Linked DNA regions of Prochlorococcus marinus XMU1408. The protein of the gene in region 1 interacts with the protein of each later gene in a pairwise test. Links are inferred from orthologs where the notes say so. Each region holds a gene or a part of one and is shown on either strand. Other genes may lie near its edges.

What was found.
Region 2: the proteins of DNJ73_RS08995 (region 1) and ftsZ interact in binary tests that used the Escherichia coli proteins (3 or more experiments, as listed by UniProt). The link is inferred for Prochlorococcus marinus XMU1408 from one-to-one orthologs.

What each region holds. Positions count from the first base shown.
Region 1 is NZ_QJUE01000006.1:92,848-106,848, forward strand. The notes cover bases 130-3,112. They hold DNJ73_RS08995 (rod shape-determining protein), read right to left. Parts: upstream 2,156-3,112; coding sequence 1,103-2,155; downstream 130-1,102. Other genes in these bases: DNJ73_RS08985 (hypothetical protein), read right to left, coding at 130-357; mreC (rod shape-determining protein MreC), read right to left, coding at 350-1,099; DNJ73_RS09000 (single-stranded DNA-binding protein), read left to right, coding at 2,241-2,630; DNJ73_RS09005 (DedA family protein), read right to left, coding at 2,640-3,112. Outside these bases: more of DNJ73_RS08985, read right to left, coding at 1-129; more of DNJ73_RS09005, read right to left, coding at 3,113-3,296; ahcY (adenosylhomocysteinase), read right to left, coding at 3,322-4,755; tRNA (adenosine(37)-N6)-threonylcarbamoyltransferase complex ATPase subunit type 1 TsaE, read left to right, coding at 4,779-5,303; DNJ73_RS09020 (carbohydrate kinase family protein), read right to left, coding at 5,249-6,265; DNJ73_RS09025 (A/G-specific adenine glycosylase), read right to left, coding at 6,308-7,456; DNJ73_RS09030 (alpha/beta fold hydrolase), read left to right, coding at 7,628-8,527; DNJ73_RS09035 (RpoD/SigA family RNA polymerase sigma factor), read right to left, coding at 8,512-9,519; mgtE (magnesium transporter), read right to left, coding at 9,620-11,029; DNJ73_RS09045 (glutathione peroxidase), read left to right, coding at 11,094-11,570; DNJ73_RS09050 (fluoride efflux transporter FluC), read right to left, coding at 11,567-11,911; DNJ73_RS09055 (fluoride efflux transporter FluC), read right to left, coding at 11,912-12,268; DNJ73_RS09060 (SH3 domain-containing protein), read right to left, coding at 12,300-12,629; gyrB (DNA topoisomerase (ATP-hydrolyzing) subunit B), read right to left, coding at 12,629-14,001. UniProt on the Escherichia coli protein: Forms membrane-associated dynamic filaments that are essential for cell shape determination. Acts by regulating cell wall synthesis and cell elongation, and thus cell shape.
Region 2 is NZ_QJUE01000005.1:158,945-176,485, forward strand. Bases 5,906-8,858 are described here. They hold ftsZ (cell division protein FtsZ), read left to right. Parts: upstream 5,906-6,806; coding sequence 6,807-7,910; downstream 7,911-8,858. Other genes in these bases: DNJ73_RS07275 (cell division protein FtsQ/DivIB), read left to right, coding at 5,906-6,643; panB (3-methyl-2-oxobutanoate hydroxymethyltransferase), read left to right, coding at 8,084-8,857; hemW (radical SAM family heme chaperone HemW), read right to left, coding at 8,844-8,858. Also shown: DNJ73_RS07245 (FAD-binding oxidoreductase), read right to left, coding at 1-1,222; DNJ73_RS07250 (amidohydrolase family protein), read right to left, coding at 1,219-2,535; tRNA (N6-isopentenyl adenosine(37)-C2)-methylthiotransferase MiaB, read left to right, coding at 2,878-4,269; DNJ73_RS07265 (D-alanine--D-alanine ligase family protein), read left to right, coding at 4,320-5,378; DNJ73_RS07270 (hypothetical protein), read left to right, coding at 5,415-5,825; more of DNJ73_RS07275, read left to right, coding at 5,783-5,905; more of hemW, read right to left, coding at 8,859-10,073; DNJ73_RS07300 (PIN/TRAM domain-containing protein), read left to right, coding at 10,182-11,291; DNJ73_RS07305 (ATP-dependent Clp protease proteolytic subunit), read left to right, coding at 11,330-12,004; DNJ73_RS07310 (ATP-dependent Clp protease proteolytic subunit), read left to right, coding at 12,074-12,676; ilvC (ketol-acid reductoisomerase), read left to right, coding at 12,804-13,799; adenosylcobinamide-phosphate synthase CbiB, read left to right, coding at 13,816-14,811; DNJ73_RS07325 (sugar transferase), read right to left, coding at 14,814-15,566; DNJ73_RS07330 (glycosyltransferase), read right to left, coding at 15,634-16,851; DNJ73_RS07335 (NAD(P)H-quinone oxidoreductase NdhF), read right to left, coding at 16,986-17,438. UniProt on the Escherichia coli protein: Essential cell division protein that forms a contractile ring structure (Z ring) at the future cell division site. The regulation of the ring assembly controls the timing and the location of cell division.

The DNA.
Region 1 (14,001 bases):
AATCCAAATAGATATATCAACCAAAGCAGTTCCAAAGATAGCCATTAAACCAAGACCTAGAAATAATTCGATCTTCTTATGACGTAAACCATATTGACTCCAAAATAAAGATAAGATTAACAAAGAGGGGATATAAGAAACCTCACTAATTATAAATGAGTCCATATAAAATCCCAAAAAAATAGAAGCAATAACAGCTCTCCAAGGTCTATTCTCAAGAGAAAATGGCAATAAAAAAATGACAGGCCAGCATGGAGATATTCCATTTATTTTAAGCCAATCTGGAGATATAACTATCAAAGCTGGTAAACAGATTGAAGTGAAAAATATTAATATTTTTTTTTTATTTCTAATCATTATTTTTAAAAACTTGAACCCAATCAATAGCCTCAGGAGATGCAGTTAACTGAACTATTGCGTATGGCGCAGGTAGAGCTTTTTCATCAACAAATTGAACAATTCCTACTATTAAATTTGGGGGCAATAATGTACTGGCTGGAGATGTAGTTACAGCATCTCCAACATTAGCCAAACTATTTTTATTTAAAAAAATTAGTTTTGGTCTATTTGTACCCATACCAGTCAAAATGCCATGACGCTTAGTTCGACCAATCCAAGCCCCTACTTGATGTCCAGGATCAGTAAGCAACCTAACTCTTGCTGTAAAAAGGGTTGTGCTATCTATTAAGCCAATTAAACCTCCTGGGCCAATAACGGCTTGTCCTTTCGAAATCCCATCTTTTGCTCCCTTATTAATTTCAAGCTGTTGCCACCAACTTTTAGAAGATCTAGAAACGACTGCTGCTGAAACTCTTTTATCGGTATTAAACTCTTTTAAAGACAGCGCTCTTCTTAAACGAACATTATCCTCTTCAAGTAATTTCAATCGAATATTTTTTTCAATATTATGTCCCTCTTGAATCCACTCTTTTTGTGATTTACCAGGCAAGATTGGTTTAACTAGAAGAGAGTAGAAATCTAAATACCCTGCTCCTTTTGTCCAACGAATACCAAATATTAAAGAGCACAGTAAAAATATTCCCCAAAACCCACTTTTAAAAAACAAATGAAACCCTATGTTTCGTCGGGCTTTAATCATTGTTTAATCTCTAATTACATTTCTAGCAAAATCAGGGGTGTCTAAAACTCTTCGCATTGTTTTAAATTCGTCTAAAACCTTACCGCATCCATTTACTACGCATAACAAGGGATCCTCAGCAACGTGAGTAAAAATGCCTGTTTCGTGACTTAAAAGATCGCTAATTCCTCTAACTAATGCCCCTCCACCTGCAAGCATTATCCCTCTATCAACAATATCTGCAGCAAGCTCAGGAGGAGTTCTCTCTAATGTTCTTTTGACAGCATCAACAATCTTATTTAAAGGCTCAGACATTGCTTCACGTAAATCACCTGCTTTTAAATTTATAGAACGAGGCAAACCAGAAAGTAAATGCAAACCCCTTACATCTATAGAGAGCAAATCAAATTCATTAGATGGAAAAGCTGATCCAATTTTAATTTTTATCTCTTCAGCTGTTCTTTCACCAACGACTAAATTATGTACTTTCTTCAAAAACATAGCTATAGACTCATTAATTTCATCACCCGCAACTCTGACAGATTCACTTAATACTGTTCCACCAAGACTTAGAACAGCTACTTCCGTGGTGCCACCACCAATATCAACAATCATTGTCCCAATAGGCTCTGTCACTGGCAAAGATGCTCCAATTGCAGCAGCTACAGGTTCATCAATCAAATGTACCTCTCTAGCACCAGCAAGACCAGCTTCTCGAACTGCGCGCCTCTCTACACCAGTAACTCCACTAGGAATACCAACAACTAATCGAGGAGCAATAATCCCGCGGCCCTCATTACACTTTTGAATAAATGTCTTCAACATTTGTTCGGCTGCATCAAAATCTGCAATAACACCATCCCTCAGAGGCCTGACGGCGCGAATATTACCGGGTGTCCGACCTAACATTAGTTTTGCATCATTGCCTACAGCTAAAGGAACACCCTCCTCTAAGTCCATTGCTACGACTGAAGGTTCTTGAAGTACTATTCCCTTGCCAGAAACATAAATCAAGGTATTAGCTGTACCTAAATCAATCCCAATATCCCGGGAAAATTTGAAACGGTTAAAAAACACGGATTTCAATCATTTGAGCAATCATAAAGAGAGTTGAACTAAGATAAGTACATTATTTACCAACCAATAAACAAAAGAGGCAATAATGGCAATAAATTCAGTCACTCTTGTAGGCAGAGCAGGAAGAGATCCTGAAGTTCGATATTTTGAATCTGGAACAGTAGTAGCGAATCTCACAATGGCTGTAAATAGAAGAAATCGAGATGATGAACCAGATTGGTTTAATCTTGAAATTTGGGGCAAGCAAGCTCAAGTTGCAGCAGATTATGTAAAAAAAGGTTCTTTAATCGGTATAACTGGAAGCTTTAAATTGGATAGTTGGAAGGATCGAAATACAGGAGAAGATAGAAACAAACCAGTAGTTAGAGTTGATCGCCTTGACTTATTAGGTTCAAAAAGAGATTCAGAAAATAGTAATTTCCAAAGAAACAATTCATTTAATCAGCAACCCAATAATGACGAAATCCCTTTTTAAATACTCTTTTTAATTGATAATTAGTTTACGGAGAGTCTTATAAATCAAAATTATAAAAGCTAAAAATATAATTAAAATAATCATTGTCTTAAATACACTGGAAAAAGGACTAATCCATTTTTCAATATTTCTATAACTATCTCCTAAATAAAAACCTGTAATTGTTAAGAACAAAGTCCAAATCATGCTGCCTGCAGTAGTCCAAATGAGAAAGGGTGTGATGGGCATCAACTCCACCCCTGCAGGTACTGAAATCAAAGTTCGTATTCCTGGTACTAATCTTCCCCAAAAAACCAAAGATACTCCATACTTATTAAACCATTTACGACTTCGAGCAAGATCTTGAGGGTTAATTCCAATCCAACGTCCATTTTTTTCAAGCCATTGTTCAATTCTCTCTTCATTAACTAATCTTCCAATTCCATACCAAGGCAAAGCCCCTATTACAGTTCCTACTAAACCTGCTAAAACAACTGGTAAAAAATCTAATTGGCCTTGGTGCACATAATAGCCACCAAGTGGCATTATTAATTCCGAAGGAATTGGTGGAATTAAATTTTCTAAAAACATTGCCAATAAAATTGCTCCATACCCTATCCATTGATTAGCTTCGACTGCATTTCCTATTAGTACTGGTAGAGAAGATATAAATTCTGAGATTTCCATTTTCTTTTGAATAGTTTAAATAACGTTAGTAGCGATAATGTTCTGTTTTATAAGGACCTTCAATTGGAACGTTGATATATTGGGCTTGTTTTTCAGTTAACTTAGTTAACTTTGCTCCTATCTTCTCTAAGTGAAGAATGGCAACCATTTCATCTAAATGCTTTGGCAAAACATAAACTTTATTCAAATATTTAACTCCATATTTAAATAATTCAATTTGAGCTAATACTTGATTAGTAAAGGAATTACTCATTACAAAACTAGGATGACCAGTCGCACATCCAAGGTTAACTAATCTTCCCTCTGCTAAAAGAATAATCTTGTTGCCGCTTGGAAGAGTGATGTGATCAACTTGAGGTTTGATATTTTCCCACTCATAAGACTTTAAAGAAGAAACTTCTATTTCATTATCAAAATGGCCAATATTACAAACTATCGCCTCATTTTTCATCCTAATCAAATCGTCATGACAAATAACTTGAAAGTTTCCAGTCGCAGTAACAAAAATATCAACATCTTCAACCACTTCATCAAGTCTAACGACTCTAAAACCTTCCATTGCTGCTTGAAGAGCACATATTGGATCTATCTCCGAAATCATCACTGTAGCCCCTAAACCTCTCAAAGATTGAGCAGATCCTTTCCCAACATCTCCATACCCCATAACAAGCGCAACCTTTCCGGCTACCATTACATCTGTGGCTCTTTTAATCCCGTCGACCAGTGATTCCCTGCAACCATAAAGGTTGTCAAACTTACTTTTGGTAACGGAATCATTTACATTAATTGCAGGAAATACTAGTTCTCCACTTTTTTCCATTTGATATAGACGAGCAACGCCGGTTGTAGTTTCCTCAGTAACCCCCTTTATAAAAGATTTAGCTTTGGAGTAAAAAGTGGGATCTTGAGAAAGTTTTTTCTTAATAGAAGCGAATAATGCTATTTCCTCTTCATTTGAAGGATTATCAAGGACTGATATATCCTCTTCAGCTTTACTCCCCAAAACAACTAATCCAGTCGCATCACCTCCATCATCAAGAATCATATTCGCAAATTTCCCATCACCCCATTCAAAAATCTTATGCGTATATTGCCAGTATTCATCAAGTGTTTCACCCTTCTTAGCAAAGACTGAAACACCTGATTTTGCTATCGCTGCTGCTGCATGATCTTGAGTAGAGAAAATATTACAAGAAGCCCATCTCACTTCTGCACCAAGCTCAACCAAGGTCTCAATAAGGACTCCTGTTTGAATAGTCATATGAAGACTCCCAGCAATAAAAGCTCCTTTTAATGGCTTTTCCGATCTGTATTTTTTTCTCAATGCCATTAGTCCTGGCATTTCCGTTTCAGCTATGGAAAGTTCTTTGCGTCCGAACTCGGCCTCTGATATATCGTTAACTATATAATCAGCATTTTTATCAATACTGTTGAGATTTGATTTGGTTGCTGCAAACATGAATTTAAACTTTATGGGAGATTGTGAAAAAAGATTCTGAAGAAAAATTCGAGGTTTTTAATTCGTTTAAACAGCAAACAAATAATTTCTGCTGGACTTTAGAGAAACCTGAATCAACAATGTCATTAGGTTCAAGATTAACAAAAAAATTTCCAAAAATAAGAATTCTCCTTTTAAATGGTCCACTTGGAGCTGGAAAGACCACATTAGTTAAAGGAATTGCAAAAAGTTTAAAAATTAAAGAACCAATAACTTCTCCCACTTTTCCTTTATCCCAACATTATCCATTGGGGTCCCCTCCATTAATTCATCTAGATCTTTATCGAATTGATGAACCAAGTACAGCAAATGAATTTTTTCTACAAGAAGAAGAAGAAGCCAAAGCCATGGGTGCATTAATGGTAGTTGAATGGCCAGAAAGATTATCTTTACCAATGAATGATGCCTGGAGAGGGAAATTAGAATATTGTTCTGAAAATAAATCCCGGTTTTTTCAGCTCATCCCTCCATTGGAAAAGGATAGTAATTTATCAATATCTTCTATGTAAGGTTGTGGATCTATTGCTCCTGCTCCTTTGCATACATGTGCACCACATGCAATAGCAAATTGAATTATTTCTTCAGCCATTTGTTTACTTATTTTGTCCAACTCAACAGATAAGAGTTTATAAATTAATCCTGCCATAAATGCATCTCCAGCTCCAGTAGTATCCACTACATTGGAGAGAGCCATCGGTAATGATTTACCAATATGATTGTTGATTAACCAAGAAATAGGATTTGATCCATCAGTAATAATTACAGATGGTCTATTAGTCAAAGATAGTGAGACTTCAATTGGATTAGAAGTATTAAAAAAATATTCTGCCTCCTCTTTCGCAAGTTTTATTAATGAAACGTTTTTTAAAATAGAAATTATTTCATTTTTTTCTTTAATAGAAGGTTCCAATACATTAGAAACTTTGTTTCGCCAAAAAGTTGGGCGCCAATTTAAATCCAGAGCAATCTTTATTCCTGAATACAAAGCATTTTCAATACACCATAAAAGAGCTTTAGATGAGATTTCTGAGGCGAGTGGAATAGTTCCAATAACTAACCACTTGGTATTTTCTGCAACTGCAGGCCAGTCATTGATAATCTGATCACGTGATATCGCTTGATCGGCAAATCCCATTCCTCTGTCTCCATCAAATCCCTCAAAAAATCTTTCTCCAAAATTATCTCTTCGAACCAATACAACCCTTGTAGGGCGTAAATTATCTTGCTGTAGTCCAGCTGTATTTATTCCTCTACGAATTAATAAACTCTTAAAGTTTTCACCAAAAATATCATTTCCAAGAGATCCAACAAAAGAAACATTTGCTCCCAAACGACTTAATCCACAAGCGACATTAGCCGGAGCACCACCAAAACAATCAATTACTGGCATATCGACAGAAGGATCTCCTCCAGGAGGACCAAGTCGATCTATCAAAGCTTCTCCTATTGCTATTACATTGGCAGATTTCATTTTTGCTTATTTATATATAAATTTATTATCAGTGATTTAAAGTTATTTATTTCCTATACCAAGATGTTTGTGTAACTCAGAAATAATTTTAGTATTTGCAGCAGGAAAAGGAAAATTCCAAAGTTTTTCTGGAGAAACCCAAAGCAAGTTTTGACTAGCTAAAGGTTTAGGCAAACCTGATTTCCATTCACATAAGTGAACAGTAAAATAAAGTTTCATATGGGAATATGCGTGCTCAAAAGATAAAAGCTTTGCTCCAACTTTTACAAAAATTCCAAGTTCCTCTTGTATTTCTCTCTCAATAGTCTGCTCTATAGATTCGTCAGGAGTTTTTTTCCCTCCTGGAAACTCCCACATTCCTCCCATACTAGAATTTTCTAGACGCTGATCAATAAGTAATTCTCCATCTTCGTTAAAAACAAGACCAATCCCTATTTCTTGCAAAGGATTTATTTTTTTCATCTCTCTTTTTGGAAAGTCTTTTGGATCGTACTTTATATAAGCAATACAAAACTTTTTGAGAGGGCAAAAAGAACAATTTGGTTTTTGAGGCGTACATACAATTGATCCAAAATCCATCAAAGCTTGATTGAAATCCCTAGGACGATCAACTGAAAGCAACACAGCGCTAAGTTCCCATAATTTTTTCTCATATTTTCTGGATGTTTGTTCACTTGCTAACAACCTAGAAAAAATTCTTTTTACATTTCCATCTAATATTGGAGCAGGTAAATCAAAAGCAGATGAAATAATACTGCCTGCAGTACTTCTACCAATCCCTGGAAGAGCCATCCATTCATCTATTCCAATAGGCCAAGAGTATGGGTCATAAACTCTATTTTTCCCAATATATTCAAGTAAAATTTTTGAAGATTGATGTATTCGTTTTGCACGAGAGTAATAGCCTAGACCCTGCCATATCAAAAGGACATTCTGTAAATCAGCCTCTGCAAGATGACTCAAATAAGGGAAAGTCTCCATCCATTTTTCCCAGTAAGGAATGACCACCTTCAACTGAGTTTGCTGAAGCATTACCTCTGCAATCCAAATTTCATACGGCGGTAGCCTTTCGCCCTGATTTGGAATGGAACCATCTTTCTTTAATTTCCAAGGTATCCAATGTCTTCCATTTTCACTAAACCATAAAAGAAGTATCTTTTGGATATCTTGAGAAAAATCAATTATATCCATCAAAATTAATCAATATTTTTAGAAAAAATTTATTAAATAATATCATGATTTTTATCTATACAAATTAAAACTTTTTAAAGAACTATTTAATATAATAATATAAATAAAAATAATTTACTTTACCAAAGATATGCCTTTAAATAAAAATAATTTATGTTCTTCTATAAAATTATGAAGCAATTCTGGAATTGGGAGAATTATCAAATTGCATGGCAAGTTGAGGAGGAAAAAAATAATACCGACATAGCAATCGTTTTAATTCATGGTTTTGGAGCATGCAAAGATCATTGGAGATTCAATCAAAAAAATTTGAGCTCCATAGCACCATGCTATGCATTAGATTTAATAGGATTTGGAGACAGCAGTCAACCAGATTCACAGCTATTGTATGAGAAAAAAACGTCTAAAAATTTTAATTACTGTTTCGATAATTGGAGTCAACAAGTTTTTGATTTCTGTAACGAAATAGTTAAAAGACCTGTCTTATTAATAGGAAATTCGATTGGCGGAGTTATTGCATTAAATACATCAAAAAAATTATCGAAAAAATGCTTAGGGATAATATTAATTGATTGCGCTCAGAGAACAATGGATGATAAAAGATTAGTCGAGCAATCCTTATTAATGCGCTTTCTAAGACCAGTCATAAAAACATTAGTAAGACAAAGATTTTTAAGCTCAAACCTTTTCAAAAATGCAGCTAATCCAAATTTTATTAGTAAAATTTTAGAAGTAGCTTATCCAAGTGGTGGAAATATTGATGAAGAATTGATAGATATACTTTTTAAACCAACTCAAAGGTTAGGAGCACCAGAAGCTTTTCGAGGGTTTATTAATTTATTTGATGATTATCTCGCCCCAGATTTACTGAAAGATTTAAGCAAACCCGTTCATTTAATATGGGGAGAAAAAGATCCATGGGAGCCTGTACTAGAGGCAAAAAAATGGTTTGATTCTTTTGAATGCGTAAAAAGTTTAAAAATAATTCCAAACGCTGGTCATTGTCCTCACGATGAAATGCCTGAAAAAGTTAATCCGATTATAAAAAAAATTATTCAAGATGCCATATAGGCCACGACTGATTCACCTGCTTTTCTAAGACCTCTCAATCCATCCCTTTCTAAATTTCTTACTCTATCTCTGCTAATACCAAGAACTCTACCAATACCTGTAAGGCTCATTGGATCATCACCATCCATGCCATAACGCATTCTCAAAACACGATTTTGCAGTTCAGGTAATTGCTCAAGCAAAGTCTCCAAATCGCCTTTCATACAATCACTCTCTATTTGCTCAGAGGGCATATCAATTTCATTAGAAAGTAAATCTAACAGAATAGTATCTTCACCATCACCAATTTTTGTTTCCAAGCTAACTGGCTGTCCAGCTCTACTCATTAAATCTTTAACATCTTCTTCAGGCATATCAACATAATCAGACAACTCTTTTATAGTTGGAGTTCTGGAAAGTTCTTGACTAAGTTCTCTCTGACCTTTTTTTAATTTATTTAGCATTTCTGTGATGTGGATAGGAAGTCTTATGGATCTACTTTTTTCGGCAATAGCGCGAGTAATTCCCTGGCGAATCCACCAGTATGCATAAGTTGAGAATTTATATCCGCGAGTTGGATCAAATTTTTCAACTCCTCGAACTAAACCAATAGTTCCTTCTTGTATTAGATCTAATAATTCCATATTCCTTTTTGTATATTTCTTAGCAACACTTACAACCAATCGAAGGTTTGCAGCAACCATTCGTTCTTTTGCTCTCCTTCCGCTTTTCAACTTTTTTCTCAATTGATTTACTGATATTCCAGCTTTTTCAGCAAATAAATCAATATCCGGCTTTTCTCCAAGATCACTTTGAAGTTGAGATTCAATAGACTCTAGAATCATTAAATCTTGCACCTGTCTACCTAGAGTTATCTCTTGCTCATGAGACAACAAAGGTACTCTTCCAATATCTCTCAAATAGGAACGAACTAAGTCAATATCCGATAGTGACCTAGCAGTATTTACAGCAGATGAATTACTGATCTGAGGAACCTCTACTGCCGTTGTCATAAGTTTGTTGAGTTTTGTAAAGCTTACTACTAAGAATTGTAAAGATCAATTAAGTAGAGCTCGGCTTTCCTCACTTTGAGTAAAAACACTCATTCGGCTTCTACGCCAGACTTCCGAGGAGCCAAGAAGCTGTTTTCAAATAAATCAATACTCCTGCAACATCAGTAGCTGTAGTTATAAAAGGAGCTGACATTAACGCAGGGTCTAATCCCATGCGATCAAAAAGCAATGGTAATGAGGCTCCAGCAGTTGCAGCCAAGGTTGTAATAGACATCAAACTTATACCCACAGCTGTTGCAACCAAAGGTCCCTCACCTTGCCACCAAGCAAAAGGTACAACAAATACAGCCATCAAAATACCTAGCAAACATCCTGCTAATGCTTCACGCGCAATTGCTCTGAATAGGCCAAGTCGTTGTATTCGTTGAGTACTCAAACCTCGAATAACAACCGTTGAGCTTTGTGCCCCGACATTACCCCCTGCACCAATAAGTAATGGGATAAAAGCAGCCAACAAAACTACTTGTTTTAGAACCTCATCATTCCTTGCGATCACTTGAGTTGTTAATCCATTAGCCAAAACCAAAACAGCAAGCCATACAATGCGACGTCTAGCTACGACAAATAAATTACTTTGAAAATAATCATCCTCGTCTCCTGCTTGAACTGCACCAGCTGCATAAATATCCCTTGTAGCCTCTTGCTCAATAACATCTATAACATCATCCACAGTAACAATACCCACTAGTCTTTTTTCAAGGTCGACTACTGGTAGAGCTAAAAAATCATATCTTTGAATTGCTCTTGCAACCTCTTCTTGATCAGTATCTGTTCGGACATTTACAACCTCTCTTGTCATAACCTCTCCAATTAGAGATTCAGGATCAGCCACCACTAAGTCCCTCAAAGACAAAATTCCGGTTAGATGCCTTTCTTTATCAGTTACATAAAGGCTATAAATAGTTTCGGAAAACTTGGCTCTTTGTCGGACTAATTTCAATGCTTGAGAGACGCTAAGAAATTCTTTAAGATCTATAAATTCCGTGGTCATCAATCTGCCAGCTGTTTCAGATTCATACCCCAACAGTTGAGCAGTTACGCGTCTTTCTTCAGGACTTAGTTCTGAAAGCAAACGCCTAACTACTTTTGCAGGCAACTCATCAAAAAGACGGACACGATCATCAGGAGACATCTCCTCCACCAAGTCGAGTACTTCATTTGATCTAAGGCGATCTAAAAGATTTTGTTGAACTAATGGATCTAAATATTCATAAACCTCAATCGCTTCATTTTTATTTAGCAGCCTAAACGCTAAAGCTTGCAAAATCATAGGCAAAGTACCAATAGCTTGAGCTATATCGACTGGCTGAACAGGGGTGAGCAGTGATTTAACACCGTCATAATTCCCTGCAGAAAGCATTGCTTCTAATTGCTGAGCAACTGCCTCAGCAACTAAACTGCCATTTGCTAAAGATTGAGTATCACTAGATGCCCCTAATTTTTCTTCCATTTTCGGAGCAGCAAGCCTTTATTATTTTATGACTAACATCCATTTTTGTTACCCCCCCATATCCATGTCCGTAAATATCAGCAAAGTTGAAGTCTTCACTTTCGAAAATCAAAAAATAACTCTTGATCATTTCAAAGGAAAGGTCTTATTGATTGTCAATGTAGCCAGCAAGTGCGGATTTACTAAGCAATACAAAGCTCTTCAAAATCTTCAAGACACTTATGAATCACAAGGCTTCCGTGTTTTAGGCTTTCCTTGCAATGACTTTGGGAACCAAGAACCAGGCGAATTAGAAGAAATAAAAGAATTCTGTTCAGTATCTTTTGGAGCAAGTTTTCAACTTTTCCAAAAAATTCATGCAAAAGGTAATACAACAGAACCATTTTCAACACTGAATAAAGTCAGTCCTGCTGGTGACGTTGAGTGGAACTTTGAGAAATTTCTAATTGATAGAAAAGGAGACGCTGTAGCAAGATTTAAAAGTTCAATAGAGCCAGAAAGTATTGAAATTAAACAAGAAATAGAAAGGTTACTCAACTAATTTATTATTTTCTTGGCAAGAAAATGTCCTATTGCAACACTAAATAGTCCAAATATCACAATTAATATTGAATTAAAAAAAAATAGTTTATAAAAACCTTGATTTATTAATTGAACTAATTTTAAAGACCATCCACTAAAAGTAGTTAAAGATCCACAAAATCCAAATCCAAAAATTAATTTATATCTCTTTGCAATAGGTAATGAATTAATAAACCCTAATAGGAAACATCCAATTATATTTACTATAAGAATATTATCTATTTGCCATCGTATTATTGCAGAAGGCACAGCACCAATCGAAATCAAAAAGAAACTATTTTTTTTTAAAAGTTCAATCATTTATTGTTTCCCTAATAATAATCCAAATACCAAACCAGCCATTCCCATGGTCAGGGAAATAATAAATATATTGAATGATCTATTAAATTTGGATTGTGTAAAAAGCTCAAAGAGATCATAAATGAACGTAGAAAAAGTGCTTAAGCTTCCAATAAAACCGATTGAAAAAAATAAGCCAAATTGATAATAATCCGTTGCAAAGCTAATATCTGGTAAAATCGAGAAAAACAACCCAAGCAAAAACGAAGAAAAAATATTAATTAATAAAATTATTAAATCTTTTTTTAATTGTATTTTTTCAAGTTTTCTATAAATTAAAAACCTCAAATTAGCTCCTAAAATAGCACCAATTGACACTAATATTATGTCTAGTAAATTTTCAATTAATCTAAATATTAACCCATCCTCTCTTATAAAATAATTGACAAAAATTTTGAGTTATTACACTAACTAATAACCATTTACCATTTTCTTTGCCATCCCAAACTTTCAGAATATTTACAGGGGTTCCAGGTTTGACACTTGTTAAAATAGATGAATTATAAGAGGCTGAAGAAAGTAAGTTAAATTCTCTTAAAGAAATTAATGGCGATCCCAAGTTGTTTTCACTTTGCTGAATGATTGATTTTTGAGCACCTCCAGCAGGCAATGTAGTTGGAACTACCAAAGAAATCCCTAAAAGCCAGGTCCAAACAATAAAAGTACTAATTAAATTCATTAAATATCTAAAGTTGCAAGATCAAGATCAACACTATGAGTTTCAATAAACTCTCTTCTAGGAGCAACTTTATCACCCATTAAAATTGTAAATATTCGATCAGCTTCAAGAGCATCCTCTATTTCAACTCTTTTCATCATTCGAGTATTAGGATCCATAGTAGTTTCCCATAATTGTTTTGGCATCATTTCTCCTAACCCTTTAAATCTTTGAATTGTATAGTTAGCTTTTTCTCCAAAACTTGCAAGAGTTTTTTGTAAATCTGATTCGTTATAGCAATATTTATGATTCTTTCCTCTTTCAACTTTATAGAGAGGAGGACAAGCAATATAAATATACCCACCTTCTACAAGAGCCTTTTGATATCTATAAAAGAAAGTCAAAAGTAAAGTTCTAATATGAGCACCATCAACGTCAGCATCAGTCATTATCACTACTCTGTGATATCTAAGATTCTTAACTTCAAAATCTTCTCCTTTGATACCTAAACCAAGTGCTGTTATTAAAGATTGAATCTCAGTATTTTTATAAATCTTCGCATCATCAGTTTTTTCAATATTTAAAATTTTTCCTCTTAAAGGTAAAATTGCTTGGAACTTTCTATCTCTTCCTTGCTTCGCTGAGCCACCAGCAGAATCTCCCTCAACTATATAAATTTCTGATTCTGAAGGATCTCTTGAACTGCAATCAGCCAATTTACCTGGCAATGTAGAACTTTCTAAAACACTTTTTCTGCGAACAAGCTCTCTGGCTCTTCTTGCAGCCTCAGCAGCGTTAAAAGCTTGAATAGCTTTCTCTAAAATTAAGTCAATCACACCTGGGTTGAATTCTAAATATTGACTTAGAGACTCTCCTACCAAACTATCAACAATTCCCCTTACTTCAGTATTGCCTAATTTAGTTTTTGTTTGCCCTTCAAATTCAGGATCAGGAACTTTCACAGATAAAACTGCTGTTAAGCCTTCTCGAATATTTTCACCGGCCAAGTTTGAATCCCCCTCTTTTCTTTTACCTCTTTTCTTTGCAAATGAGTTTAATGTTCTAGTCAATACTGTTTTTAATCCCTCAATATGAGTCCCACCATCTATGGTGCGAATATTATTAGCAAATCCAAGAATGCTATCTGAATAAGCATCAACGCACCATTGCATTGCAGCTTCTACTTGTACTCCATCTTTTTCTGAATTAACGTAAATGATCTCTGGATGTAATGAGTCTTTTTCTTTAGTCATATAATCTACGTATTCTTTGATGCCCCCTTCATAAAAATAAACCTCTTCATATGGACTTTGTTGAGAATCTTTTGACTTATTTCTTTCATCACGAAAAACAATACGAACTCCTCCATTTAAATAAGCAAGTTCTCTAAGTC
Region 2 (17,541 bases), on another replicon or contig:
GCGGATTAAAAATCACTGCACCAAGTTCTTTACATTGAAGAATTAAGCGATTCATAGCTTCTTCACCCTGCCATTTAACAATAGGGAGTGATGCTAATCTTTGTACTCCATTCTGACGAACACATTCCAAATGCCATAAAAGATTCGGTCCCCAATCGGATTTCAATTTCCTCATCATTTCCGACTCAGGCTGAGGAAGAAGCATTTGTAGATATGTCCACTCAGGATCTATTCCGCGCATATGTAAAGTTGTATGGTTCCATGAAAGCTCTCTTAGGCCAGTTCCGGCCTTAAGATTTTCTGGACCTAAATCATTAAAACCTGCACCAACTGATCTAGAAAGTCGTTCAATTGTACTAACACCATCCGGCGAAACCAAAAGTAAAATTCTATGTTTGCCTGATGGTTTACCAGACCAATGAGGAAGACAACTAACGATTTCTTTATCTAATAAAGTTCCCAAATAAAGCTCTAATGCAGCACAATTAAACTTAATTAAAAGATCAATAGCCTGATCCCAATCCAAACAGTCGACAACTATTTGTTGCCATTTAACATACGCAGCAGTTGTTAGAGTCAAAGCAGTAATAATTCCATTAGTTCCATAAGCATGATTTAAAGCTTCAGAATTTTTTGCATCCAATTCAAGCTTTCTTGGTGAATCCTCGGTCGTTACAATTTCTAATGCTTGCAAATGCCCAGGATCTCTGAGGAATCCCCAACGAACGGATCCTATGCCACCTGAGCCTCCAGCAACAAAACCACCAACCGAAGCACTTCTCCATGTACTTGGAAGCAAGCGCAACTGACGACCATGTTCAATCAACTCATCATTAATCTCTCTTAGTAAACAACCAGATTCAACTGTGATTTCACCTGATTTGGGATCGAAATGTCTAATCTTCCGGAGACCAGACATAATCATGACAACTCCACCTTTTAGAGGAACACACTGTCCATAATTCCCTGTTCCAGAACCTCTTAAAGTTAAAGGGGTTGAATACTTATTACAAATTTGAGCCACAATAACAATTGCATCTACCGACAGTGGTCGAACGACAATATCAGCCAAGCAATCTTTTAATTCACTAATTAATATCGGCGAATAATCAAAGAAATCTTTAGAGAACCTTTGTAAATCACTATTTTTTTGATAGATCTCTAAATCAGAAATTAACTGTAGTTCACTTAAGAGCAAAGCTACTTTCTCTTTATTGCTCATAACTCAGAATTGCTAAATTTTGAGTTATTATTTTTAGGTAATTCATTCAAGAATTCACCATTAACTACTACTCTTCTTTTAGATCTTTCAGACAAAGTTTTTACCCAACTATTTGAATCTAACAAAATAAAATCAGCTGGACTTCCCTTTTCCAAAATCCCATCCCATTGAAGACTAAGTATATGCGCTGCAGAGGTAGTGAAAGGTGAAAGGCCCAATCTATCCCAAGGAGACAAATGAGCTATTGGCATTGAAAAGGCCATTAAGTTTATAGGATCAAAATTAGATAAAGGAAACCATGCATCATTTACATTGTCTCCTCCTACAGATACAACAACCCCAGCCTTTTGAAGTTGAAATATTGGGGCTAGAGGACGTTTAGTTAAAGTGGATCGTTTTTCCCTGCCAAGTAGCCAAGAGTTAGTAAGTGGTAAAGCAACAACTTTTAATTTATTTTTAGCCATTTCTTTTGCCAAACATGAAATAGCTTTTTTTCTTAATAAGCCCATACTGCTCAAATGACTACAAGTTATTGATATCTCATTTTTAACTTGACCCAAGACCTCAAGAAGTAATTTCAAGCCAGCAGCCGGGCAAGACTGAGACTCATCAATATGAAGATCAATATCACACTTAAGTCTATTTGCGAGTTGCACTAGATGTAATAAGGATTGATAAGTCTTCCTCTTATTTAAAGGAGGAGCTATAACTCCTCCTAAGAGATCTCCATTGAAAGCAATTTTTTGAGCTAAAAGCTCACCTTTGTAAGTTTGCCAAAAATCTAATGGAACCAAAGCGACAAACTGTAAGAAAATTTTCTCTCGCCATTTTGTTCTAACTTTTTCTAATATCTCCCAATCTCTCATTGCATTTTTTCCAAAGCTATCAATATGAGATCTAATTGCTCTAATACCATTAGTCAAAGCTAAATTTAGGGACGTCTCAACGCTAAAAAGTAATTCATCTTCAGACCTCAATCCGTATTCACTTAGATTCGATGCTAAGGCTTCTTGGTAGCTACCCTTCAAATTAGAGGAACGTGACCAAGAGAATGCTTTATCTATATGTGCATGAGGTTCCACAAATCTTGGTAGAAGCATTTCCTTTGGAACTTTAGAAATATCTTTTAAGCCCTTAATTGAAATAATTTTTCCATCCCTCCATTCAACTTGAATAGGGGACAATCCTTCTTTATCAGTTGAGGTTCCTAATACATCCAATCCATTACCAATCAAACATCTTGGAACAAGAACATCTATGCACCCAGACTTTGGAGGGCTTGCAATCAATTCAACATTTTTTGCGAAATTCACTTTCAAATAGATTTCAATCCCGGGCTTTTATAAATCGGGGTACTTATTCCACAGTAACTTCATTACCTGTCAATTGCGTTGTGATCAAGATATAAAAATTGATAATTTTAATTCGTACTATCTAGAATAATTTCAAGCGAATTTGTTTACCAAAATCATTTTGGAATCTCAAAATGACAAATCATTGGTAGATTAAAAGCACAAGGCGGGCGTCGCCAAGTGGTTAAGGCAGCGGCTTGTGGCGCCGCTATTCGGGGGTTCGAATCCCCTCGCTCGCCCTTGAACAACTCTTTAAGGAATGTATCTAAAAAATCTTTTTTTCAAGAAAAAAATACATCAGCGATGACAACATCAATAGTCCCTACTAAACAGATCACATCTATTAGAACTAACAGAGGAAGCTATTGGATTACCACTTTTGGCTGCCAAATGAATAAAGCAGATTCAGAACGGATGTCTGGGATATTACAAAAAATGGGATATCAACTTGCAGAAGAGGAACTAAAAGCGGATTTAATTCTTTACAACACTTGTACTATTCGTGATAATGCTGAGCAAAAAGTTTATAGCTATTTAGGAAGGCAAGCTAGAAGAAAGAAATTAGATCCTCATTTAAAAATCATCATTGCAGGCTGCTTAGCCCAACAAGAGGGTGAAACCCTATTAAGAAGAGTTCCTGAGATAGATCTTGTCATGGGTCCTCAGCATGCCAATCGACTAGAGACACTACTTAATCAAGTTGATAATGGACACCAAGTTTTGGCCACGGATGAACAGCACATTTACGAAGACATAACAACAGCAAGAAGAGAGAGTGATATCTGCGCTTGGGTCAACATTATCTATGGATGTAATGAGCGATGCACATATTGCGTAGTCCCTTCTGTCAGGGGCAAAGAACAATCGAGGACACCTCAAGCAATTAAAAATGAAATAGAAAAATTAGCACGAATTGGCTATAAAGAGATAACTCTTTTAGGGCAAAATATCGATGCTTATGGCAGAGACTTTAAGGCTTATGAATATAATCAATCTGGCCAATTAACACTTTCCTATTTATTAGAATATATTCATGACATAGAGGGAATTGAGCGTATTAGATTTGCTACGAGTCATCCTAGATATTTCACCAAAGAATTAATAAATGTATGCGCAAAACTCCCTAAAGTTTGTGAACACTTTCATATTCCATTTCAAAGCGGGAGTAATCAAATCCTCAAAAAAATGGCTAGAGGTTATACTATTGAAAGCTATAAAGAAATTATAAATTATATTAAAAAATTAATGCCTGAAGCATCTATCACCTCTGATGCTATTGTAGCTTTCCCTGGTGAAACAAAAGATCAATTTCAAGAGACATTATCTATAATTAAGGATATTAAATTTGATCTTGTTAATACTGCAGCGTACTCACCAAGACCAAATACGCCAGCAGCTTTATGGCCTAATCAATTGTCAGAAGAAATTAAAATAGAGAGACTTAAAGAAATAAATAATTTAGTAGAAAAGACTGCAAAAGAAAGAAACTTTAGATACAAATATTCATCACAGGAAATACTCATTGAAAACATCAATTCTAAAAATAATTCCCAATTAATGGGCAGGACTAGAACGAATAGACTAACCTTCTTTCCAAGGTCCTCCAACAATGGCAAGTCATATAAACCTGGTGAAAAAGTTAATATAAAAATAAATGAAATACGACCATTTTCTTTGACTGGTGAAGTGATATAGAATGTTAATCATTTTCAATCAATTCTCAAAGTATTTAAAATTAACTAAATATGTCGAATAAAAAACTAACTATAGGTCTTGTATTTGGTGGGAATTCTAGTGAACATGAAGTGTCTATCAAATCCGCGAAGACTATTTACCATGCCTTATTACATTCTTATAATAATCAGCATTTTATTGTAAATCCAATTTACATAGACAAGCATGGATTTTGGTTAGATTCAAAATACTCAAAATCAATACTTGAACAAAATATATCGATTTCGACTTATAAAGGTAATAAAGACTTAAGAAATAATTTAATAAATCTACCGAAAGAAAGTGATAAAATTGATGTATGGTTCCCTGTATTACATGGGCCTAATGGGGAAGATGGAGTTATTCAAGGTTTATTCAAATTAACAGGAAAGCCTTTTGTTGGGTCAGGAATTCTTGGCTCGTCTTTAGGAATGGATAAAATAGCAATGAAATCTATTTTTAAATCTTTTAATATTCCTCAAGCTCCATATATTTTTTTAAGTAAAGAAGATTTATTAAATAATTTCTTCATGAAGTCAATCTTTGAAAAAACTGAGAAAATTATAAACTATCCTTGTTTTGTAAAGCCCGCCAACTTAGGTTCATCTATTGGAATCAATAAAGCTTATTCAAAGGAAGAACTTATTGCTGGAATCGAATTCGCATCTAACTTTGATGAAAGAATAATTATAGAAAAAAACATAGCGGGAAGAGAACTTGAATGTGGAGTATTAGGGAAATCAACTATGAGAGCATCAGTTGTTGGTGAAGTTAAATTTCAAACTGATTGGTACACGTATGAATCAAAATATAATAATAATCTAAGCAGCACAATTATCCCCGCTGACTTGAAGTTAGATATATCCAAAGAAATACAAAAATTAGCTATCGAAGCATGTAAGGCTATTAATGCATTTGGTTTAGCAAGAGTAGATTTCTTTTATCAAGAAAATGCACAACAGATTTACATAAATGAAGTTAATACCTTGCCTGGTTTTACAAATAAAAGTATGTATCCAATGTTGTGGGAGGCTTCTGGGTTAAAACTAGAAAAACTTGTTGCTAGTCTCATAGAAACAGCTAGAGAATAAATTAACCATGGACTTATTAGATCTATTTCTCAAAAAATGATTCACGGTCTCCTTTGGTTGCCATTACTAATGGCTTTTATTCTTATTGCTGCTCTCGGGTGGCTTGAGAGAAGGCGACAAAACCTTTATTTGATTTGGGCCAAAGGGTCAGAGCTAGCCAAACTTGATGGAACAGGCGCTGCTAGATTAAAAGATGGCTTTTTATGCTGGAGCAGCTTCGAAGCTGGAAATTTCAAAGAGGAAGAGACATTCGAAGTAAAAAAATTAGAAATGGTTGAGCTGATGGCTCTCAGTTCAGGAGAAGCACCTCTAACAAAAGAATCGGAAGGGCGATGCAGGCTCAGGCTTGTTGGCTCAGGTAGAGAAATTGATGTGCCTTTTTCAGATGCTGAACGTGCTCGTCAATGGATGGATCAACTAATGTCCAAAGCAAGATGCGACCTTTGAAATCAAATACAAGAAAAACCAAAAAATTAAATAAAAACAAAAAGATATCAATTAAAAAAGACTCAAATATTTTTAAAAATAAGAAATTTTTCATTGAATTATGGCAGTTCATTTTTTTTTCATATACTTCAATTATTCTTATCTTTATATTTACGAACCAGGCTTGGAGACCTATAAGTTTTGAACAAACTAAAATAACAGGCCTATCTGGAATAACAAAAAATCATATAAAAGAAACCATTAGTAATTTTTATCCAAAAAATTTGTTGGAATTAAATCCAAAAGAAATTGAATCATATTTAATAAAAAAGCTTCCAATTAAAAATGTTTCAATAAGCCGTAAGTTCTTTCCACCTGAAATTCATCTAAACTTTATTGAAAGAGAGCCAATTGCTTTTGCTAGTAGATTCATTGCAAAGGAGATTGAGAAAGGGATGATAGATATTGAAGGAACTTGGATACCACTTCAATTTATAAGTAAGACAAAAAAAAATAAAATAAAAATATCAATAGATAATTGGAATCAAAATAAAAAGAATGACATCCTTCTAATACTTAAGAATAGGTTTATCCTTAAAAGTCCTCTTCAAGAAATCAAAATAAGTCCTCTTCAAGAAATCAGTATAAAGACAGAGCACTTCAATTCAGTTCTTCTAGGTTCCGATACTGATCGCTTAATCGAGCAAATTAATAAACTCAACCAGCTACAAAAATCATTACCAAATCTTTTAATCAACACAAAAGTAAAAATTGTGGACCTTAAAGATCCAGGCAAACCAGAATTAAAAATCGAAAAAATACTTAATAGTGAGAAGTAAAAGCCTTGCTATGACATGATTCTCTTCAAACTTTCAAGGAACTGATGGCAATCCTGAGATATTTATACAAATTAATTTGTTAATCAATTTGAACCAATAAACCAACAGAATCCATTAATGATGTTCATAATGCCAAAAACGAGTTCTAATCCTGAATATGGTGATGGGAATTGGAAACAAATCTAGTTTCAACATGGATGAAGGAATCCTCCCCAGTCAATCTGCACGTATTGAGGTAATCGGTGTTGGTGGTGGTGGAAGTAATGCCGTCAACCGAATGATCAATAGTGATCTTGATGGAGTTACATATCGAGTGTTAAATACAGACGCTCAAGCCCTTATCCAATCATCTGCTACTCATAGAGTTCAATTAGGTCAAAGCTTAACTAGAGGGCTGGGCGCAGGCGGCAATCCAAGTATTGGACAAAAGGCAGCAGAGGAATCTAGAACTGATCTCCAGCAAGCCCTGGAGGGGGTTGACCTAGTATTTATTGCCGCTGGCATGGGAGGTGGCACTGGAACAGGAGCAGCCCCAGTTGTTGCTCAGGTCGCAAAAGAAAGTGGTGCCTTGACAGTAGGAATAGTTACAAAGCCTTTTAGTTTTGAAGGTAAACGTCGTTTAAGGCAAGCTGACGAAGGTATTGCCAGGCTTGCAGAAAATGTAGATACGTTGATTGTCATTCCAAACGACAGACTAAAGGACGTAATTTCCGGAGCACCTTTACAAGAAGCCTTTAGAAGCGCAGATGATGTTCTAATGAAAGGAGTACAAGGAATAAGCGATATAATTACATGTCCAGGATTAGTGAATGTAGATTTTGCTGATGTTAGATCTGTTATGACAGAAGCTGGAACTGCACTTCTAGGGATCGGCTTAGGTTCAGGAAGATCAAGGGCTTTAGAAGCAGCTCAGGCTGCAATTAATAGTCCACTTTTAGAAGCAGCTAGAATTGATGGTGCTAAAGGATGCGTAATAAATATAACTGGAGGAAAAGATATGACACTCGAAGATATGACATCTGCCTCAGAGGTTATTTCAGACGTTGTTGATCCAGAAGCAAATATCATCGTAGGTACAGTTGTTGATGAAAAACTTGAGGGTGAGATTCAAGTAACAGTTATTGCAACTGGATTTGACAGTAATCAAATTTATTCAAATGAGAGAAATAGGGCAAGACTTTCCCCTCAATCTCTTTACGAACAATCTGACTCAAAGGAATCAGGTGCATCGATACCTGAGTTTCTACGTATAAGACAAAACCGTTAATATGGTTTAATTTAATCAACCTAATTGATTTATAGGTGACCCGGAGTCCACGCCTGCTTTGAGCATCCCATATGGCTGCTACCTTCCGGTCCTGACCAGTTTTAGGCGTCACAGCCGCATGGGGCCGAGTCAATAATATTCTAGCAATACTTAACCACGTTATTAAGAATTAAATGCAAACCACAGAATTGGTTCGTTTTAAAGAATCAGGTAAACAGATAACTGTACTAACTGCATGGGATGCGATTTCATCCTCAATAGTCGAAGCCTCAGGAGCTGATGTTGTTCTCGTAGGAGATTCACTTGGAATGGTTGTTTTGGGCCACAAAACAACTCTTCCTGTAACACTTGATCAAATGCTTCATCACACAAAAGCTGTTTGCAGAGGTTTTTGTAACCCTCTCGCGAAACAACCATTGGTAGTTTGTGATCTCCCTTTCCTAAGTTATCAATGTGGAGAAGACAAGGCTGTAGAAGCGGCAGGAACTCTCCTGAAAAATTCCTGTGCTTCAGCCGTTAAGCTTGAAGGAGCGGAGCCTGAGACTTTATTAGTAATTCAAAGACTTATAAGAACGGGAATCCCTGTAATGGGTCATCTTGGCTTAACACCGCAATCAGTTCATCAACTTGGGTATAAATCTCAAGCAACCAATAAAGATAGTCAAGATAAAATTCTTAAAGACTCCGAAATGCTTCAAGAATCTGGGTGTTTTGCTTTAGTTGTGGAACATATTCCAGGAAAAATAGCCAGTAGATTAAAAAAACTTTTATCCATTCCCGTAATTGGCATTGGAGCGGGGAATGATTGCGATGGGCAGGTAAGAGTTACAGCGGATATTCTTGGCCTCTCAATTGAACAGCCTCCTTTTGCAAAGCCTTTACTTGCAGGACGAGAACTTTGCATTGACGCTCTAAAAAATTGGATTGAATCGATTAATCCAAAGTGAGAGAATCCCACCATAAAAACATCTGAATCAAAATCTGATTGCTAATCTGCATTCCTTTAGGGTCACTCAAGCAATACCTTCCATTTTTTTTTAATAAATAACCTTCCGTCAAAAAAGTTATCCAATATTTCTCCAATAATCTTAAGTTTTTTTCGCATTCCTTTTGGGTCCATCCAACACTTTTTGCAAGTTCCTCAAAATGAACACCTTCTCTTCTTCTGAGACCGATCATCAATAGTTCATCCAATGGCATTCGACTTGATTCCTCATTAAACAAAGTTTTTTCTAATAGTTGACTTTCTTGTTTCTCAACCCATTTTTTATAACTAACGATTGTTCGGGGTCTAGAAAATCTCTTTCCCCAAGGAGAACTTGTTGCTCCCATACCAAATCCCCACCATCCAGAGCCAGCCCAATACATACGATTATGGCGAGATGCATGGCCAGGTAAAGAATAACTTGAGATCTCGTATCGAGAAAAACCTCTGCTTTTAAGATATTTATTAGTTTCCAAATCTATTTTTTGAGCTAAGGATTCATTTGGTATTTTCAAAAGTCCTTTTTTATGTCTTCTACCAAAAACTGTCTCTGGCTCGATAGTTAAATCATAAATTGATAAATGAGGTGCTTCAGTTTGAACTGCTTGTTCCAACTCACAAAGCCATTTTGTCAAATTTAAACCTGGAAGATTTTGAATCAAATCTAGGCTCCAGCTTCTTAACATTCCCTCTTTAAATAAATTATTTAGCCAATTGCAAGCCTCTATTAATTGTGAACGATTATGCTTTCTACCTATTGAAGATAAGGTGGTGTCATCAAAAGCCTGGCCACCTAAACTCATTCTATTAATTCCAATTTCTAAATATCCTTTAAGTTCATTTTCTAAAAATGTTGCTGGATCAACCTCCATAGTTATCTCCACACCATCCTGAAATCCAAATTTTCGTTTGAGTTGTTTTAATAAATCGTCCAATTCATTTTTTTTCAATAAAGAAGGTGTTCCTCCTCCCAAATAGACGGTTGAGAGAGCAGGGCCCTTTGGAGCAATAGAAATCTCTCTATGAAGTAAATCTAAATATGCGTTAATGGAAGTTATCCCTGGACTGCCTAAAGCTTCAGCGCTATCACCTAAAGGGATAATCGAAAAATCACAGTAAAAACATCTTTTATGGCAAAAAGGTATATGGACATATGCACTTCTCGGTGGAGTTACCATTTGAGCTTTAGATATACAAACGCAAATAAAAGGTCATTTTTGCAATCCAAATCTTTGAAAATAAATAAAGCTTTAGTAAAAAACGAGAAGCAAGCATAACCTGAATATATGGCAGACTTAGTTATTCTGGTTTTATTTCTTATTTCAGGGGCAATCACCGGCTGGATTGGGGTGAATTGGTTGCCTAAAGAAACTTTAGACCAAATCACTAATTTAAAAAATTTAAAAATTGCTTTATCCGGTCTAACAGCGCTTGTTGGTCTTTTAATAGCGTTTCTTTTCCAACAGTTTAGAAATCAACTAACTAAAAAAATTAGAACTATGCCCACAGATCTACTTATAAGTAGATCTGTGGGCATAGTTCTTGGACTTTTAATAGCAGCACTTTTATTAGTACCTGTATTACTATTACCTTTACCAACTGAATTATTTTTTGTAAAGCCTATATTTGCTGTACTTAGCAACATTTTTTTTGGCGTACTTGGATATAACCTTGCTGATGTTCATGGAAGAACAGTTTTACGTCTTTTTAATCCAAATAGCACGGAATCATTATTAATGGCAGATGGAATACTTACTCCAGCCAGTGCAAAAGTTTTAGACACTAGTGTGATAATTGATGGTCGGATTCAGGCCCTACTAAGATTTGGATTAATTGAAGGACAGTTAATTGTAGCCCAGTCAGTTATGGATGAACTCCAAAAATTAGCTGATTCAAGTAACAATGAAAAAAGAGGAAAAGGACGAAGAGGTCTTAAATTATTAAACCAATTAAGAGAAAGTTATGGAAGAAGATTAGTTATAAACAGTACAAAATATGAAGGAGAGGGAGCAGATGAAATCCTTTTAAAATTAACATCGGATATTTCAGGAATATTAATTACTGTTGATTACAACTTATCTCAGGTAGCTCAAGTACAAGAAATAAAAGTTCTGAACCTTAGTGATCTAGTTCTTGCAGTCAGGCCTGAAGTTCAACCTGGTGAAAAGTTAAATTTAAAAGTAGTTAGAGAAGGTAAAGAAAATTCACAAGGTATTGCCTATCTTGAAGATGGCACAATGGTAGTTATCGAGGAGGGTCTCCAATGGATTGGTAAAAGAATAGAAGTAGTTGTGACTGGAGCGTTACAGACACCAACAGGCCGAATGGTTTTTAGTAAGGCATCCAATGATCAGCCCCCAAACAAATTTGAAACAACAAAAGCATCTCAAGGCTAGATCTAGCTAGGCTCGAATCCAAGAAGACTTAACTTCATATGACTGCATCTTCTCCGTACTATGGCGATTCAGCCGTAATGAGAACTCCACCACCTGATTTACCATCACTTCTTTTAAAAGAAAGGATAGTTTATTTAGGCTTACCTCTATTTTCTGATGATGATGCCAAAAGGCAACTGGGAATGGATGTAACTGAACTAATTATTGCTCAACTTCTTTTTCTGGAATTTGATAATGCAGAGAAACCTATTTATTTCTACATAAACTCAACTGGAACAAGTTGGTACACAGGAGATGCCATTGGATTTGAAACAGAAGCCTTTGCAATTTGCGACACTCTTAGATATGTCAAACCTCCGGTTCATACAATTTGCATAGGTCAAGCAATGGGCACAGCCGCAGTAATTCTCTCAGCTGGAACAAAAGGACAAAGAGCAGCATTACCTCATGCTTCAATTGTCCTTCATCAGCCCAGAAGTGGGGCGCAAGGCCAAGCAACTGATATTCAAATTAGAGCAAAGGAAGTCATACACAATAAGAAATCAATGTTAGAAATTCTTAGTCAAAACACTGGAAGATCAGTAGCTCAATTATCCAAAGACTCCGATAGAATGAGTTATCTCAACCCTCATGAAGCAGTTGAGTATGGGGTCATAGATCGCGTACTTACAAGTAGAAAAGACCTGCCAAGCGAAAATGTTTTACCCAAATAACTAATTTAAAGTTTTTCGAAAATTTTTTTAAATCATTATTAACACCAACCTTTCAACATTTATTAAGTCATGCCAATAGGTACTCCAAGCGTTCCATACCGCCTTCCAGGAAGCCAATTCGAAAGATGGGTGGATATTTACACAAGACTTGGTGCAGAGAGGATTCTATTTCTTGGTCAAGAAGTAAATGACGGCATTGCAAATAGCCTCGTAGCGCAAATGCTTTATCTTGATTCTGAAGACAGTAGTAAGCCTATCTATTTGTATATCAATAGTCCTGGTGGGTCAGTAACTGCTGGCTTAGCGATTTATGACACTATGAAATATGTAAAAAGCGACTTAGTTACCATTTGTGTTGGTTTAGCCGCCTCAATGGGTGCTTTTCTACTTTCTGCTGGAACAAAAGGCAAAAGGCTTGCACTACCTCATAGCAGAATCATGATTCACCAGCCACTTGGTGGTACTGCTCAAAGACAGGCAAGCGATATAGAAATTGAAGCGCGTGAAATTCTGAGAATAAAAGAAATGCTAAATAAATCTATGGCAGAGATGACTGGACAAACATATGAAAAAATAGAAAAAGATACTGATCGAGATTACTTTTTGAGCGCAGAAGAAGCCAAAAATTATGGTCTAATCGACCGAGTAATAACTCATCCAAGTGAAAGTTGATTTAAAAAGTTTTGTGGGATATTTATTAAATTGTCTTGATAGAAAAAAAATATATCAATGAAAGTGGTTTCAATAGCACTCTATTTCGTAAGCTCAGCCTAAATACAGTTCTGAAATACCCAATCAGATGGCAAAACTTTTTTACGACTCAGATGCAGACCTAAGTCTTCTTCAAAATAAAACCGTTGCAATTATTGGCTATGGATCTCAAGGCCATGCTCATGCACTCAATCTAAAAGATAGTGGCATCAAAGTTATAGTAGGTCTTTATGAAGGAAGTCGATCAGCCAGTAAAGCGACTTCTGATGGATTGGAAGTATTAAGCGTCTCAGAAGCATCCGAAAGGGCAGATTGGATAATGATTCTTTTGCCTGATGAATTCCAAAAAGATGTATATAACAAAGAAATCGCCCCTCACTTGAAACCAGGAAAAATACTAAGCTTTGCGCATGGGTTCAATATTCGTTTTGAGTTAATAAAGCCACCTGAATTTGTTGATGTTGTAATGATTGCCCCAAAAGGACCAGGTCACACAGTCAGATGGGAATATCAAAATGGTCAAGGGGTTCCTGCTTTATTTGCCATTGAACAAGATGCATCAGGGAAAGCCAGATCTTTAGCAATGGCATATGCAAAAGGTATTGGAGGAACACGTGCTGGGATTTTAGAAACAAATTTCAAAGAAGAAACAGAAACTGATCTATTTGGAGAACAAGCAGTTTTATGTGGAGGCTTATCAGAATTAGTTAAAGCTGGTTTTGAAACACTTGTAGAGGCAGGCTATCAACCTGAATTGGCCTACTTCGAATGCTTACATGAAGTCAAATTAATTGTTGATCTTATGGTTAAAGGGGGACTGACAGCAATGAGAGATTCAATTTCAAATACAGCTGAATACGGAGATTATGTGAGCGGCCCAAGGTTGATTACCAAAGAAACAAAAGAAGAGATGAAAAATATTCTTGCCGATATTCAAGATGGTACTTTTGCTAAAAACTTTGTGAAAGAATGCGATGAAGGGAAACCAGAAATGAAAAGAATTCGCCAGAAAGACTCAGAACTCCCAATAGAGCAAGTAGGCAAAACACTTCGCTCCATGTTTAGTTGGCTTCAATCAGACTGAAAACATCATTAACTTAATCTTAGTTGCTATTTTTCTTGATCTTTTAATTGGTGATCCCAAAAGCTTGCCACACCCAGTCGAATTAATGGGTGTGGTTATTAATTTTCTACAAGAATTAGCTGAAAGAATAGCAAAAGATAATAAATCTAAGCTATTCATTGGAGGTATAATAATTACATTTATAGTCACATTCTTGAGTGGAATATCTGGATGGATTATTGAAAGATTATTTTTATTCTTCAAAATAGAAAATCCTATTATTAGTTCACTATTATTCGCTTTTGTTTTAAGTAGTTCGCTTGCTTCAAGAAGTCTTAATACAAGCATTTATGAGATTATAAATTTGATTAACCATAAAGATCTCAGATATGATCTAAATAATATAAGACAAAAGTTAAGTTTTATAGTTGGTAGGGATGTTGAGAATTTAGATGAGAATGAAATTCTTAGAGCTTCTGCAGAAACTGCAAGCGAAAATTCTGTTGATGGTATTTTCGCTCCTCTATTTTGGATGTTTTTAGGAACAATATCCTGGAAATTGAATCATTTTATGCCTGGGCCATTAGCAATGGCTTGGATCTTTAAAGCATCTAGTACTATTGATTCTATGCTGGGATATAAAGAAGGCAAACTAAAATGGCTTGGATTCACTGGAGCGAAACTAGATGACTTAATGACTTGGATTCCTTCAAGAATTGTATTAATTACGCTTCCTTTTTGCTGTATAAAAAAACAATCAATTTTTAAAACAGTAAGGCTGGCTTGGAAAGATGGGATAGTTGATTCATCCCCAAACTCAGGAATTTCTGAAGCAATATTTGCTTATTGTGCAGAGGTGAGAATGGGAGGGACTAATTACTATAAAGGCAAGCAAAAGATAAAGCCCCTAATTGCGAAATCTTATCCAATAGCAAATATAAATTCAGTAAAAAAAATACTTAGTCTAAGTCTTAGACTTCAATTTGCTTGGATTTTAATTATTATACTAATTACAAAATTGTTAAATTTGTAAACTCAAAAGGCACCTCTATCCATTGGAAAGAGTAAAACACCTAATGTAAGAATAATGATTTCCAAATCAAGTATAAAATTTCTATTTCTTGCATAAACCAAATCTAATTGAACCCTTTTTTTATAACTAAGATTATTTCGCCCACTAACTTGCCATAAACCTGTCAAACCTGGTCTCACAGATATTACTTCCTCCATGAAAAGACTATATTTATTAATTTCAGCACTAACGATTGGTCTCGGTCCAACAACACTCATCTCTCCTTTGAGAACATTAAAGAATTGAGGTAATTCATCGAGACTTGACCTTCTAAGAAATCTACCTAATTTTGTTATTCTGGGATCACGACGTAATTTAAAATCTTTTTCAAATTCCTTCCTCATAAGAGGATATTTCTCTAATAAATTTGGGAGTAATTCATCTGCATCTTTATACATTGTTCGGAACTTAATACATCCAAATTCTCTATAGTTTCTTCCTACTCTTTTTTGAATATAAAAAATCGAACCAGGAGAACTTAACTTCACTAATATTGCAATTAAAATAAATATTGGTGAACCTAGAGTTAAAACTAGTAAAGAAAAGACAACATCCCCTATTCTTTTTAATGATCGTCCGTAACGACTCTGATTTCTTATTATTTCTACCGCAGGTAAAGAGGAAGGTTCTTTAGATATTACTTCAAATGGAATTGTTGTAGAACCTTTACGGAACTCAGACCATCTTAATAATGATTTTCTAGGATTATTATGCACAAATTATTGAGTTAGTAAAATCAATTCTCCAATCTTTAAGCACTCTACTTAATGAGGATTTTCTTGATCACGACCTAAGGTCACTAGTAGCAATGTCACAAGAATTCTTATGCTCACTCCAAACTCTATTTATGGTTTTCTCCAATTTGAATTTAAATGAATCTTGTGAAAAAGAATTAGCCCAATCTCTAATTAATCCAGAATTAAATTCTCTCCAAAGTTTTTTTTCATTAAAAAATTCAATTGCCTCAACTAAAGACTTTACAGTCTGTTCATAGAACAATAGTCCAGTTGCATCTTTATCCTGATTAAAGTTCAGGCATTTCACAGTGTCTAAAACCCCTCCCTTCCCTAAAGCAATTACAGGAGCGCCCGAAGCCATTGCCTCAACAGGAGCAATTCCAAAGTCCTCAATACCAGCATAAACGAATGCTCGACATTGGCTCATTAAACTTTCAATCTTTTCCTTACTTTGAAAACCCAAAATTTTAACTGTTGGACCTGCAAGATCTTTTAAATATGATTTTTCAACTCCTTCGCCAACAACAACTAAAGGTAATTTAAGCCTATTAAAAGCTCTAACAAGTAAATCAACTCTTTTATTAGGAACTAATCTACAGACACTTAAATAGAAATCTTCTCTAGGCTTGTTCCATTCAAAACGATCTACATTTACTGGTGGATGTATAACTTCTGAGCGCCTTCTCCAATACTTCCAAATTCTCTTAGCAGTAAAATTAGAATTAGCAAGTAGGTAATCTATTCTTGAGCTACTTAATTGATCCCATTGTCTCAAAGTATGCAATTGCAATCTAATTAATGGTCCTAAACCTATTTTTCTTAAGAAAGATCGCTTCAAGTATATATTCATCTGATCCCAGGCATATCTCACAGGCGTATGCACATAACTAATATGAAGTTGATCAGGCGAAGTCAAAACACCCTTAGCGACAAGGTGACTACTACTTATAACCAATTTGTATCCTTCTAAATTAATTTGTTCAATTGCAAAAGGCAAAAGAGGTAAATATTGTTGAACATGTGATATACCGAATGGTAGTTTTTGGATAAAGCTTGTTTTTACTTTCCTATCAAATAACCAATTGCTTTTTAATAAACTCTCTTCATTCACTAATGAAAATATCTGTGGCTGAGATGCTTTTTCAGTTAACAACTCATCAATGATTTTAACAACATTTTCAGCGCCACCTGTAGATCGAGAAGTAAACCATTCATGGACTAAAGCAATATTTATTGGCAGATCTAAAGGTGAATTTACGCTCAAAGTAAAAACCTTAAATCATAAAAATTATTTTTATTTTATTACAAGTTAGATAATATGACAACCGACAATTAAAGTTTAACTTCCAAAAACCAAATTGTTCCTCATTAGACTCTTTAAATCATCAAATAAATTCTCTAAAAAGATATAGCTGTTTGATCTAAATATGTAATCAAAGGATCATATAAATTGTGGAATAAACTACCAGTAAAAGAGAAAAGATATGCTAAACCACTTAATAAGCCAAGGAAAATAAAATATCTAACATAGCCATTTCTTCTTTTTAACTTAATAACTGAAAAAATCATAATAAACAAGAAAAGTAAACCTATTAATTCTGAAAAAAGCAACGATGACTTATCAACCACTAATTCAAAATTGCTTACAAAAAGCAACTCGTTTCCTGATATATTATTTTTAAATAATATCAAGTTAATTATTTCAGAAAAAATAAGACTAGCAATAAGAAAATACGAAACTGGCTTTGTAAGCCTATTCATTGTTTTTCCAAAGCTCAATAAAAGAACTGCTATAGAAAGAGAAGCAATTATTGGAATCCCAGGAATCAACCAAGTAAGATTTAATAGCATGATTTTCAAATAAACTTCCTTGCATGAGCAAACTTAAGTTCTTTGATCAATTCTAGAAGGCCAAGAATAATAAGAACAATAGAAACTAATGAAAAGATAATTA